Regions from separate parts of the Thioalkalivibrio sp. ALJ4 genome, predicted to be linked through region 1. Evidence: riboswitches for the same ligand, from Rfam matches in the RefSeq annotation. Region 1 holds a riboswitch; the other holds the start of a gene.
The links. Region 1 has a riboswitch for cobalamin ahead of C936_RS0108635 (porin). Riboswitches for the same ligand answer to the same signal wherever they lie in the genome.
Positions count from the first base shown of each region.

Region 2: it holds a riboswitch for cobalamin, as region 1 does, so the genes downstream of both, bluB (5,6-dimethylbenzimidazole synthase) here and C936_RS0108635 (porin) in region 1, are expected to answer to the same signal.

Region 1 is NZ_KB897918.1:513,649-519,112, reverse strand. Features, by position in the region: gene gltX (glutamate--tRNA ligase) at 1-648, opposite strand, end outside; gene C936_RS0108645 (DUF4399 domain-containing protein) at 787-1,230, shown strand; gene C936_RS0108640 (cytochrome-c peroxidase) at 1,298-2,278, opposite strand; cobalamin riboswitch at 2,548-2,782, shown strand; gene C936_RS0108635 (porin) at 2,911-4,026, shown strand; gene C936_RS0108630 (cytochrome c) at 4,048-4,608, shown strand; gene cobM (precorrin-4 C(11)-methyltransferase) at 4,804-5,464, opposite strand, start outside.
Region 2 is NZ_KB897921.1:7,656-13,119, forward strand. Features, by position in the region: gene cobD (threonine-phosphate decarboxylase CobD) at 1-793, opposite strand, end outside; gene cbiB (adenosylcobinamide-phosphate synthase CbiB) at 882-1,784, opposite strand; gene bluB (5,6-dimethylbenzimidazole synthase) at 1,789-2,499, opposite strand; cobalamin riboswitch at 2,594-2,796, opposite strand; gene C936_RS0113170 (cobalamin-binding protein) at 2,943-3,845, shown strand; gene C936_RS0113175 (iron ABC transporter permease) at 3,852-4,823, shown strand; gene C936_RS0113180 (ABC transporter ATP-binding protein) at 4,823-5,464, shown strand, end outside.

The sequences.
Region 1 (5,464 bases):
CAGCGCCTTCAGGATGTTGATCTGGCGCGGGGTGTTGTTCAAGTGGTCATCGCCACGGACCACATGGGTGATCCCCATATCCATGTCGTCGACCACCACCGTCAGGTTGTAGGTTGGCGAGCCGTCGGAGCGGGCGATGATCAGGTCGTCCAGCTCGCTGTTCTGGAACGCGACCTTGCCGCGCACCATGTCGTCGACGATGGTCACCCCCTCGTCCGGCGTGCGAAAACGGATTACCGGCTCCACGCCCTCGCGCGGCTCGGTGCGCGCCCGGCAGCGACCGTCGTAGCGCGGCTTTTCCTTGCGCGCCTTCTGCTCCTCGCGCATCGCATCCAACTCTTCCTTCGTGCAGTAGCAGCGATAGGCGTGACCTGCGGCCATCAGCTGGTCGATTACCTCCTTGTACCGATCAAAACGCTCCGTCTGATAGAACGGCCCGTGATCGTAAGTCAGCCCCAGCCAGTTCATCCCCTCAAGGATCGCGTTGACCGATTCCGCATTGCTGCGCTCCAGATCGGTGTCTTCGATGCGCAGCACGAACTCGCCACCGTGGTGACGCGCATACAGCCAGGAGAACAGCGCGGTGCGGGCACCGCCAATATGCAGATAGCCGGTCGGACTGGGGGCAAAACGGGTACGAAAAGTCATGCGAAGCACTCGTTCCTGAGGAAGGTGGAATTTGAAGGCGCCTAGGGTAGCAGAACGCCGCGGGGCTGCCGCAGGGACCGCGGTCTATACTGGAGTTGGGACCACACGGATGCCCGAACGCGGGCCAAAGGAGCCTTCATGAATCCCACGCTCACCCGACTTTCCACGTTACTGGCACTGACCGGCGGCCTGGCGCTGGCCGGGAATGCCATGGCGACCGACCGCATTGCGCCACCGGACGGGGCCGAGGTTTATTTCATCAGTCCACAGGATGGCGAAACGCTCGAAAGTCCAGTGCGTGTCCAGATGGGCCTGCGCGGCATGGGTGTCGCGCCGGCCGGCGTGGAGATGGACAACACCGGCCACCACCACCTGCTGGTGAACAAGCCACTCGACGAGGTGGACCTGGATGCCTCGCTGCCCTTCTCCGACCACAAGCGTCATTTCGGTGGTGGACAGACCGAGGGCGAGCTGGAACTGGAACCCGGCGAGTACACCCTGCAGTTGCTGTTCATGGACTACCGCCACATCAGCTTCGACCCACCGGTTGTGTCCGAAAAGATCACTATTACGGTCGAATAAACGCACCCACGAAAAAGCCCCTCCGTCTCCGGAGGGGGCTTGTAACACCCGATCCCAGTGCGGCCAGTTACGGCAGCGCGGGGATATCGAAGCGCGGCATCTCGCCGGTCAGTGCGTGCATGAAGGCCTCGATGTCCGCGACCTCGTCATCGCTGAACTCCATGCCCAGCATCTCCTGCCCCATGATGCGGATCGCCTCGTCCAGCGTCGCGGTCTCGCCGTTGTTCATGTAGGGGTAGGTCAGCGCCACATTGCGCAGCGTCGGGGTCTTGAACGCGAACTTGTCGGCCTCATCGCCCGTGACCAGATAGCGGCCCTTGTCTTCCGAGCCCGGCACCTGGATGCGATGGAAGTTGCTGTCGGTCAACGCCGGTCCGCTGTGGCAGGCCACGCAGCCGTTATCGGCGAACAGCTTCATCCCGCGCATCTGCTGCTCGCTCATCGCACCCTCGTCCCCGACCAGCCAGCGATCCAGCGGCGAATTCGGGGTGTTCAGCGTGCGCTGGAACGTCGCCAGGGCCTTGGCCACGTGGTCGGTATTGATCACGTTGTCGCCGTCATAATCGGGATAGGCGGCCTCGAACTTCTCCTGGTACTCGTTGAACTCCTCCAGGCGCGCGATCGCCTCCTCCAGCGGCATCGCCATCTCGATCGCGTCCTGGATCGGGCCCAGGGCCTGGCCTTCCAGATCGTCCTCGCGGCCATCCCAGAACTGGGCCGTGAAGAAGCCGGAATTCAGCACGGTCGGGGTATTGCGCTCGCCAACCTGGCCGTCATGGCCCACCGCGCGCGGGATGCGGTCCGCCCAGCCCAGCGCCGGGTTGTGGCAGGTGGCGCAGGAGATCACGCCGGAGCTGGAGATGCGCGGCTCGAAGAACAGCATCTTGCCCAGCTCGATCTTCTCCTTGGTCATCGAGTTGTCCGCCGGGATCGGCGGCAGCGCCGGCAGCGGCTCGAACACGTCGCGGTATTCGGAATAGTCGGTATCGGCCACGGCCGGGGCTGCGGCCCCGAACGCGACGGCTGCACAAGCCGCCAGCGCCGTCATGCGGAATCCGGAAAGCGTTTTCATACAGGTCTCCCTTGAGTAACAGATGAGTAACAGACATCTGAGAAGCGGATATCGGCGCGAACCGAAATAGACTCGGTCCAAACCACTTAAAACCCACCCTACAGACGCGGAAACCTGGTCGCGATCAAAATCCGCCCCGGAGATGATCTGCATCAATTATCAGCCTCCAGGGGAGCCGGGTTCGCCCCCACTACACCGTTTCCCGGGATACCCGGACAAACTTGACCCCCCCTTTTCCCTCCATTACGGTTCGCCCCTCTCTAGGTGCCCCGGCGCTCAGCCGCCGGGGATAATCGGGAAGCCGGTGCGCGAATCGACATTCGCAAGGCCGGCACTGCCCCCGCAACGGTAGGCGGAGACGGGCGGATCCAATGCCACTGCGGCGCATCCCCGGGATGCCCGCGGGAAGGCGATCCGCCCTGGATGCATCGCGCATCCACTTCGCGAGTCCGGAGACCGGCCTGGACGACACCCGACGCCGCGGTGGGCGGCCGAGCGGGCCAGTCCGGCGTGCTCGCATCGCCCGGCCTCCCCTGCTCCCTGTCCAGCTTCCGGCGTCGTTTCATCCACGGCGTGCGGGGTCGCGCGTCCAAGGGAGCAACCCAACAATGAACCATACCCATCTCCGACCGGGACAGCATGCCGTCCCGGCCCTGGCCACCCTGTGCCTGATGACGGCCGCGGGCATCGCGCCGGCACAAGCCGGCTTCGAATTCGGCGACGCGGAAGACGGCCTGCAGGTCACCCTGGATCCGCTGATCCAGGGCCGCTACAGCTACGAACGAGACCCGGATGGCTCCAGCAGCGAATTCGACTTCCGTCGTGCCTGGCTGGACACCTCGGGCACCCTGTTCCACCCCGATCTGAGCTTCCGCCTGCAGCCGGATTTCAGCAGCGGCGAGCTGTCCATGCGCGACATCTGGTTGCAGTACGCACTGGGTGAACACCTGGGCCTGCGGGCTGGCCAGTTTACGGTCCCCTTCGGCCTGTCGCGGGATATCGGCGGACCCAACCGCCTGTTCACCGAACTGAGCATCGCCGGCAACCAGTTCGAGGTTCCGGCCGGCCGCGACACCGGTATCGCCCTGCTGGGCGGCGCCGGCGACAACCGGGCATGGGCCATCGGCGTGTTTGACGGTCGCGGGCGTCTGGATCAGCGCGACGATCGCCCCTCCACATCCGGCCACCTGTTCAGCGCGCGCGGCGCGTGGGCCCCGGTCGGCGCAGTCCCACGTGACAACACCACGTTAGGCCAGGCCGTGGAGCGCACCGTCGCCCTGGGCGCCGGCGTACAGGCCGCCAGCCGCAACCACCTGCGCGACTGGAGCCGCGGCATCGAAGACACGGTGGCCAACCAACGCGCCGACTGGATCACCGCCACCGCCGACGCGGTGGTCAAGTTCGCCCATACCTCGCTGTCGCTGGCGGCCTTCCGCCGCGATGTCTCCCCCGACCGCACCGCGAGCTACCACGACCTGGGGGCCGAACTGGAACTGGCGCAGTCGCTGCCGGTGGAGGGACTGGAGTTCGCCGCGCGCCACGCCGTATTGCGCCACGACGCAGGCGACGATCTTGGCACTGACGAGCGCTGGCAGCGTGAATGGGGTGCCGGCCTCAACTGGTATCACCGTGGCCAGCGGCACAAGACCCAACTGATGTGGCTGGACCGCGACACCGACACCTCGGACTGGGAGCTGCACCTGCAGCACCAGTTCCGCTTCTGAGAAATGACCGGGAGAATCGACATGAACTGGATGCAACCGATCCACCACCCGTTGAGAACCACCCTCTTTGCGATCCTGTTGCTGGCTGCCACCGGCAGCCCGGCCACCGCGGAGGTCACTGTCACAATGCCGGGCCCCTGGGGCGACTATGACGAGACCCTGGACGATCCGGCCAAAGTGGATGCGACCGAGGCCTTCCAGCGCTTCCGTCAGCAGAGCATGCAGGGCACCTCGGCCACCTACCGCAGCATCGAGCAGATCCTGCGTTATGACGCACCATTCGCCGAACGTCTGCCCGGTCTGGCCGAGGAACTGGCGCGCCGCGCCGACGACATCGAAACCTGGTTCGCACGCGAGACACCAGCGCGGGACGGCGAACCCGGGGCCCTGCCCGCGGCCTGGGAGGACCCGGAGTTCTCCGAGTACAAGGCAGCCTACCGCGAGGCCGCCGAACGACTGCAGCGCAAGGTGGAGTCGGCCGACGACCTGGAGAACGAAGACTTCCAGCTTCGCGCCACCGAGGCCCTGAACGGCGTGCGCCACCATTGTCTGGCCTGCCACGACAACTACCGCCGCCGCTAAACCGGCCGGGAACCAAGGGGCCGCCGCATGGCGGCCCCTTGCCATGACCCTGATCGGGAAGAAACCGCCTTCGCCTGCAAGCAGACTCCTACAGGTTCCTGGCGATGTGGGAGCCTGCTTGCAGGCGAAAAGCCCCGTGTCCCACAACACCCACCGGCGTTATCCCTGCCTGCGGAAGATCAGGGGCGCCACCGCTTAGTCCCCGTCCATGCCGCGGTAACGGCGCACGTGCGACGGGTCGTACAGCGCACTGTCGCGAAAATCCCCCGGGTCCAGCGCCGGCCCCACCAGGATCAGCGCCGAGCGCCGCGTGGTCAGGGCCTGCGCCCGCTCCGCGATATTCCCCAGCGAACCGCGCACCACGGTCTCGTCCGGCCAGCTGGCGCGAAACACGATCGCCACCGGGCAGTCGCAGCCATAGTGCGGCCGCAGGTCTTCGACCACGGTCTCGATATTGTGCAGCGACAGGTGGATCGCCAGGGTCGCCCCGGTGGCGGCAAAGCTCGCCAGCCGTTCGCGCTCCGGCATGGAGGACGCCCGCCCCGGCGTGCGCGTCAGCACCAACGACTGCGCCACCTCCGGCACCGTCAGTTCCCGCCCCAGGGTCGCCGCGGCGGCAGAGAACGCCGGCACTCCAGGCGTGATGCTGTAGTCGATCCCGGCCGCCTCCAGCCGGCGGGTCTGCTCGCCCAGCGCGCTGTAGACCGAAAGATCGCCGGAGTGCAGGCGCGCCACGTCCTGGCCCGCCGCGTGGGCGCGTTCGATCTCCTCCATGATCGCGTCCAGCGTCAGTGGCGCGGTGTTGACCACGCGCGCCCCCTCCGGGGCATGTTCCAGCACCACCTCCGGCACCAGC
Region 2 (5,464 bases), on a different contig from region 1:
TGCCACCTTCGGTAGCGATTCCGTACCGCCGCAGCAGCTCTTCCAACCGCGCACCCGCCGCGGTCAGGTTCGCGCGCGTCTGCTCCTGCCAGGCGCGATCCTCCAGCGCTCGGGTGGCCGCCCAGCGCGCCGGGCCAGACAGCGCCCACGGACCCAGCCGCTCCGCCAGCGCCGCCCGCAGCGCCGGCTCCGCCGCCAGGAATCCGACCCGCGCCCCGGCCAGACCGAAGAACTTGCCCAGCGACCGCAGCACCAGCAGCCCCGGGCCCAGGTCCGTGCCCGGGTCGGCCGCCAACAGGCTGTGCCGGGGGCTGGTATCCATGAAGGCCTCGTCCACCACCAGCCACCCGCCGCGTGCCGCAAGCCCCTTATGCCAGCGCAGCAGCGTCTCCACGGTCACGCGCAGTCCAGTCGGGTTGTTCGGGTTGACCAGTACCAGCACATCCAGCTGCGGCAGGCGTGCCTCGATCGCGGCCGGCGCCGCGTCGCCAAGCGCAGGAAGCGCCTCGACCCGATGCCCGGCCATGCGCCAGGCCCGCGCGTGTTCGTTGTAACTGGGCGCGAGGAGGCCAACCCGAGCAGCCGCGGGGCGAAGCTGTGGCAGCAGCTGGATGGCCGCCTGCGAGCCCGCCAGGGGCAACAGCCCTTTGCAGCCGTAGTACCGCGCCGCGGCCGCTTCCAGACCGTCGTCGGGCTCCGGCAGGCGCGCCCAGACGTCCGCCGGGGGCATGGGCAGCGGATAGCCGTGCGGGTTGATGCCGGTAGACAGGTCCAGCCATTGCTCCGGCGCCACCCCGTAATGCCTGGCAGCTGCGCGCAGTCCGCCACCATGCACCTGGGTTAGCACGGCCCCGGTCGGTGCCGGCCGCGCTCTGTTCAGCTCAGAAGATCGCAAGGCTCACCCCGATGACAAGCACGCCCATCCACAGCGCCAGCGCCCGATCCACCAGCCCCATCGCCGCACGGATGCCGGCGGCATCCGGTGCCGCGCCCATCCCCAGGCGCGGACGCCACTGACGCTCGCCGTGATACTGGCTGGCACCGCCCAGCACCAGCCCCAGTGCGCCCGCCCCAGCGGCCATTACCGGCCCAGCGTTCGGGCTCTTCCAGGCCGCGGCCTGCTCGCCCCAGCACTGCAGGGCATCGCGAGTGCGCCCGGCCAAGGCATAGGACAGCGCGGTCATGCGCGCCGGGACCCAGTTCAGCAGGTCATCCAGCCGCGCCGCGGTCCAGCCAAAGCGCGTGTAACGCGCATTGCGGTAGCCCCACATCGCATCCAGCGTGTTCACCAGGCGATACAGCACCACCCCCGGCGCACCGGCCACCAGGAACCAGAAAATGGTGCCGAACAGGGCATCGTTGCCGTTCTCCAGTACCGACTCCACCGCCGCGCCGCTGACCCCTGCCACATCCAGGGCCTCGCTGTCGCGGCTGACCAGCATCTGCACCTGCTGCCGCGCCTGGCCCAGATCGCCGGCCTCCAGCGCCCGGGCCACGCGCTCGGCGTGCTCGTCGAGGCTGCGCCAGCCCAGCGCCAACGCCAGTACCAGCAGCCCTACCAGCCAGACCGGCAGGAGCTGCTGCAACCAGACCGTCAGCAGCACAAAGGGCACCACCAGGACGGCCAGCAGCAGCGCGCCGCGGGCCCGACCATCGCGGTAGAACCGGGCCTCCAGGCGCTGCACCAGCAGCCCGAACCCGGCCAGCGGGTGCCAGCGGCGCGGATCGCCGATCAGGCGATCCAGCACCAGCGCACCAAGCAGCGTGAGGAACGCGATCAGCATCGGGTCATCCACTCGCTGAGGAACCGCCGGGTGCGTCGGTACGGCTGCCCCAGCGATTCTCGAACACCAGTTCGTCCAGCGACCGTCGCTGATCCCAGCCCTCGGTTTCCAGCATCGGCCGCTCGTAGAACGCATCCACATGACCCAGACAAAGGATCGCGATCGGCCACGCCCCTTCCGGCATCCCCAGCTCGCCGGCCAGCCAGTCCGGGTCGAACAGCGACACCCAGCCCATGCCCAGGCCCTCGGCCCGGGCCGCGAGCCACAGGTTCTGGATCGCACACGCGGCGGAGCACAGGTCCATCTCCGGGATGGTGCGCCGACCCAGCACGTAGCGCTCGCGCCCATCGGTCAACGCGACCACCAGCAGCTCGCCCGCATCGCGGATACCTTCGAGCTTCAGCCGGTGCACCTCGGCGGCACGCTCGCCGCAGGCCTCGGCCGTGCGTGTCTGCTCCGCCGCCACATGCCCGTGCAACGCATCGCGCAGCCGCGCGTCGGTCACCCGCAGAAAGCGCCAGGGCTGCATGTAGCCCACGCTGGGCGCCTGGTGCGCGGCCTCCAGCAGGCGCCGCAGGGTATCGGCGTCCACCGGGTCCGGGCGGAAATGCCGCATGTCCCGGCGCTCGCCGATCACGCGATAGACCGCTGCGCGCTCCGCCGAGGCGAACGCGTTCGGATTCTCTTCTGACTGGTTGGGAGCTGGGGCCGTCATGAGGTTCCGTCGAGGCGACGGCGCGGCGAAGACACGAAGGAACAGGCTTTTAGGAACGCACCTGCGCCCTCGACCGTTGCCCGCCGCACGGTCGCAGGATGAATCACCGCCAGGCCGGTCTCCGGGCTTGCGAGCGTCGGACGATGCCGACCGGCAGACGCCTTCCCGGGCACAGGACCCAGTGGCCAGTCTGCCGAGCGATTTACCGCTCGCTTACCGTTGCGGGGGCAGCGCCGGACTTGCACCAGCTTCCCGTTTCACCTGCCAACTGCAGGCACCTGACGAAAGCGGATTATGATACGCGCTCAGGGTGCCCCCGACCAATTTGGGCACCAAACCATCTTGCCCTTGCTGCTATGATGAGGCGCTTTCGCTGCCCGTGCGGCGCCCCGAAAACACGGTATTGTTTACGTTACGAACAATCCACAACAGTCGGATTTTTAATGACTTTCACTTCCCTCAAACGCCAGTTAACGGCCCTTGCCGCGCTATTCCTGTGCGCGGGGCCGACACTGGCCGAACCGGTCACGGTGACCGACGATGACGATCGCGAGGTCACGCTCGACCGGCCCGCCGAACGTATCGTCACCCTGGCCCCGCACATCACGGAAGTCCTGTTCGCCGTCGGCGCCGGAGAGCAGCTGGTCGGCGTCACGCAGCACAGCGACTTCCCGCCGGAGGCGGAGATGATCCCGCGAGTCGGTGGCTACAGCCGCATCGACCTGGAACGTGTGGTCGAGATGGACCCGGACCTGGTGGTCGCCTGGCGCAGTGGCAACTCCAGCTCGCAGATCGAGCGCCTGCGCGATCTGGGGCTGAACGTCTATGTCTCGGAGCCGCGCAGTTTCGAGGGCGTGGCCTCCAGCATGCGTCGCATGGCGCAGCTGGCCGGTACCGAGGAACGCGGCGAAGCGGCGGTGCAGGCCTTTCTCGACGAGATCGAGACGTTGCGGCTGGACTATTCCGACCGTGACCCGGTCCCGCTGTTCTACCAGGTCTGGGAACAGCCCCTGATGACGGTCAACGACGATCACCTGATCGGCGAGGCCATCCGCCTGTGCGGGGGCAAGAACGTGTTCGGCCACCTGGACCGCCTGGTGCCGCGCATGGACCGCGAGGCCGTGATCGAGGCCGATCCGGAGGTGATCATCGGCGGCGGCATGGGCGAAGACCGGCCGGACTGGGTAATTGCCTGGGAACAATGGGAGGACATGACCGCGGTGCAGCGCGACAACCTGTTCTTTATCCCGCCGTCGCTGCTCCAGCGTCACACCCCGCGGATTGCCGAAGGGACCCGGCTGATGTGCGAAGAGCTGGAACGGGCCCGTTCACGCCGGGACGACTGACCAGCCGTGACGCGCTCCTTCCTCCTCGCCACGGGGGTCCTGCTCCCGGCGTCGCTGCTTGCGATCCTGATCGCGCTGGCCTATGGCAGCGTCGCCATTGCTCCCGGCGACCTGCTCGCGGTGATTCAGGGCGAAGGGAGCCGCCTGCACAACACGCTGGTACTGGAACTGCGCCTGCCACGCGCCCTGGCCGCATTCGCCGCCGGCGGGCTGCTGGGCGTCGCCGGTGCCCTGATGCAGGTGTTGCTGCGCAATCCGCTGGCCGATCCCTATGTGCTGGGCCTCTCCGGCGGGGCTTCGGTGGGTGCCCTGCTGGCCATGCTCGCGGGGCTGTCGATGTTCTCGGTCTCGGTCGCCGCATTCGCAGGCGCGCTGCTGTCCACGGTGATCGTGTTCGGCCTGGCGCACGGCACCGGCAGCTGGACGCCGACCCGATTGCTGCTGACCGGCGTGGTCGTGGCGGCCGGCTGGGGCGCCGTGATCAGCTTCCTGCTCGCCGTGAGCCCGACCGCGGAGCTGCCCGGGATGCTGTACTGGCTGATGGGCGATGTCTCCCACGCCCGCAACCCCTACCCCGCCTGGGGTGTGCTGGTGCTGGTCGTGTTGCTGGCCCTGCCCCTGGGACGGACGCTCAACGTGCTGGCGCGCGGCCCGATGCAGGCGGCCGCACTGGGCGTGGCCGTGCGGCCGGTGGAATGGACGATCTACGTCGTCGCGGCACTGATCACTGCTACGGCCGTGATGCAGGTCGGCGCGGTCGGATTTGTCGGATTGATCGTGCCGCACATGCTCCGGCTGATCTTCGGCAACGACCAGCGCGTGATCCTGCCGGCCTCGGCACTCGGCGGCGGCATCCTGCTGACGCTGGCCGACACCCTCGCCCGTACGATGATTGCCCCGGAGCAGTTGCCCGTCGGCGTGATCACCGCGATGCTGGGCGTCCCCGTGTTCCTGTTCCTGCTGTACCGGAGCCGCTGATGCCTCCGCACACCGCCGATCCCCAACTCCACGGCGATCCACACGCGTCCGGCACCGAGAGCGTGCACGAGGTGCCAGGGCCGGACACCCTGCTGGCCACCCACGATCTGGTCATCGACATCCCGGAACGCGCCAGCGGTTCGCCCCTGGACCTGACCATCAACCCGGGACAGTGCTGGGGCATCCTCGGCCCGAACGGCGCGGGCAAGAGCACCCTGCTGCATACCCTGGCCGGGCTGCGCCCCGCCCGCGCAGGCGAGATCCATGTGCGCGGCCGTCCGCTCCCCGACTACTCGCGTGCGCACCTGGCGCGCGAACTGGGTCTGGTATTCCAGAAACACCACGACGGCTTCCCCGCAACGGTACTGGAGACGGCCCTGATCGGGCGCCACCCCTACCTGCGGCCCTGGGATATCGAGACCGCTGAAGACTATACCCAGGCCCGCGCCGCCCTGGCCCGTATGGATCTGGCCGCACTGGAGCACCGCCTGGTGGACACCCTGTCCGGCGGCGAGCGCCAGCGCCTGGCGATTGCCACCGTACTCACCCAGAACCCGCGGCTCCTGCTGCTGGACGAGCCCACCAGCCAGCTCGACCTGCACCACCAGGTCGCGGTGCTGGACCATATACGCGGCATCGCC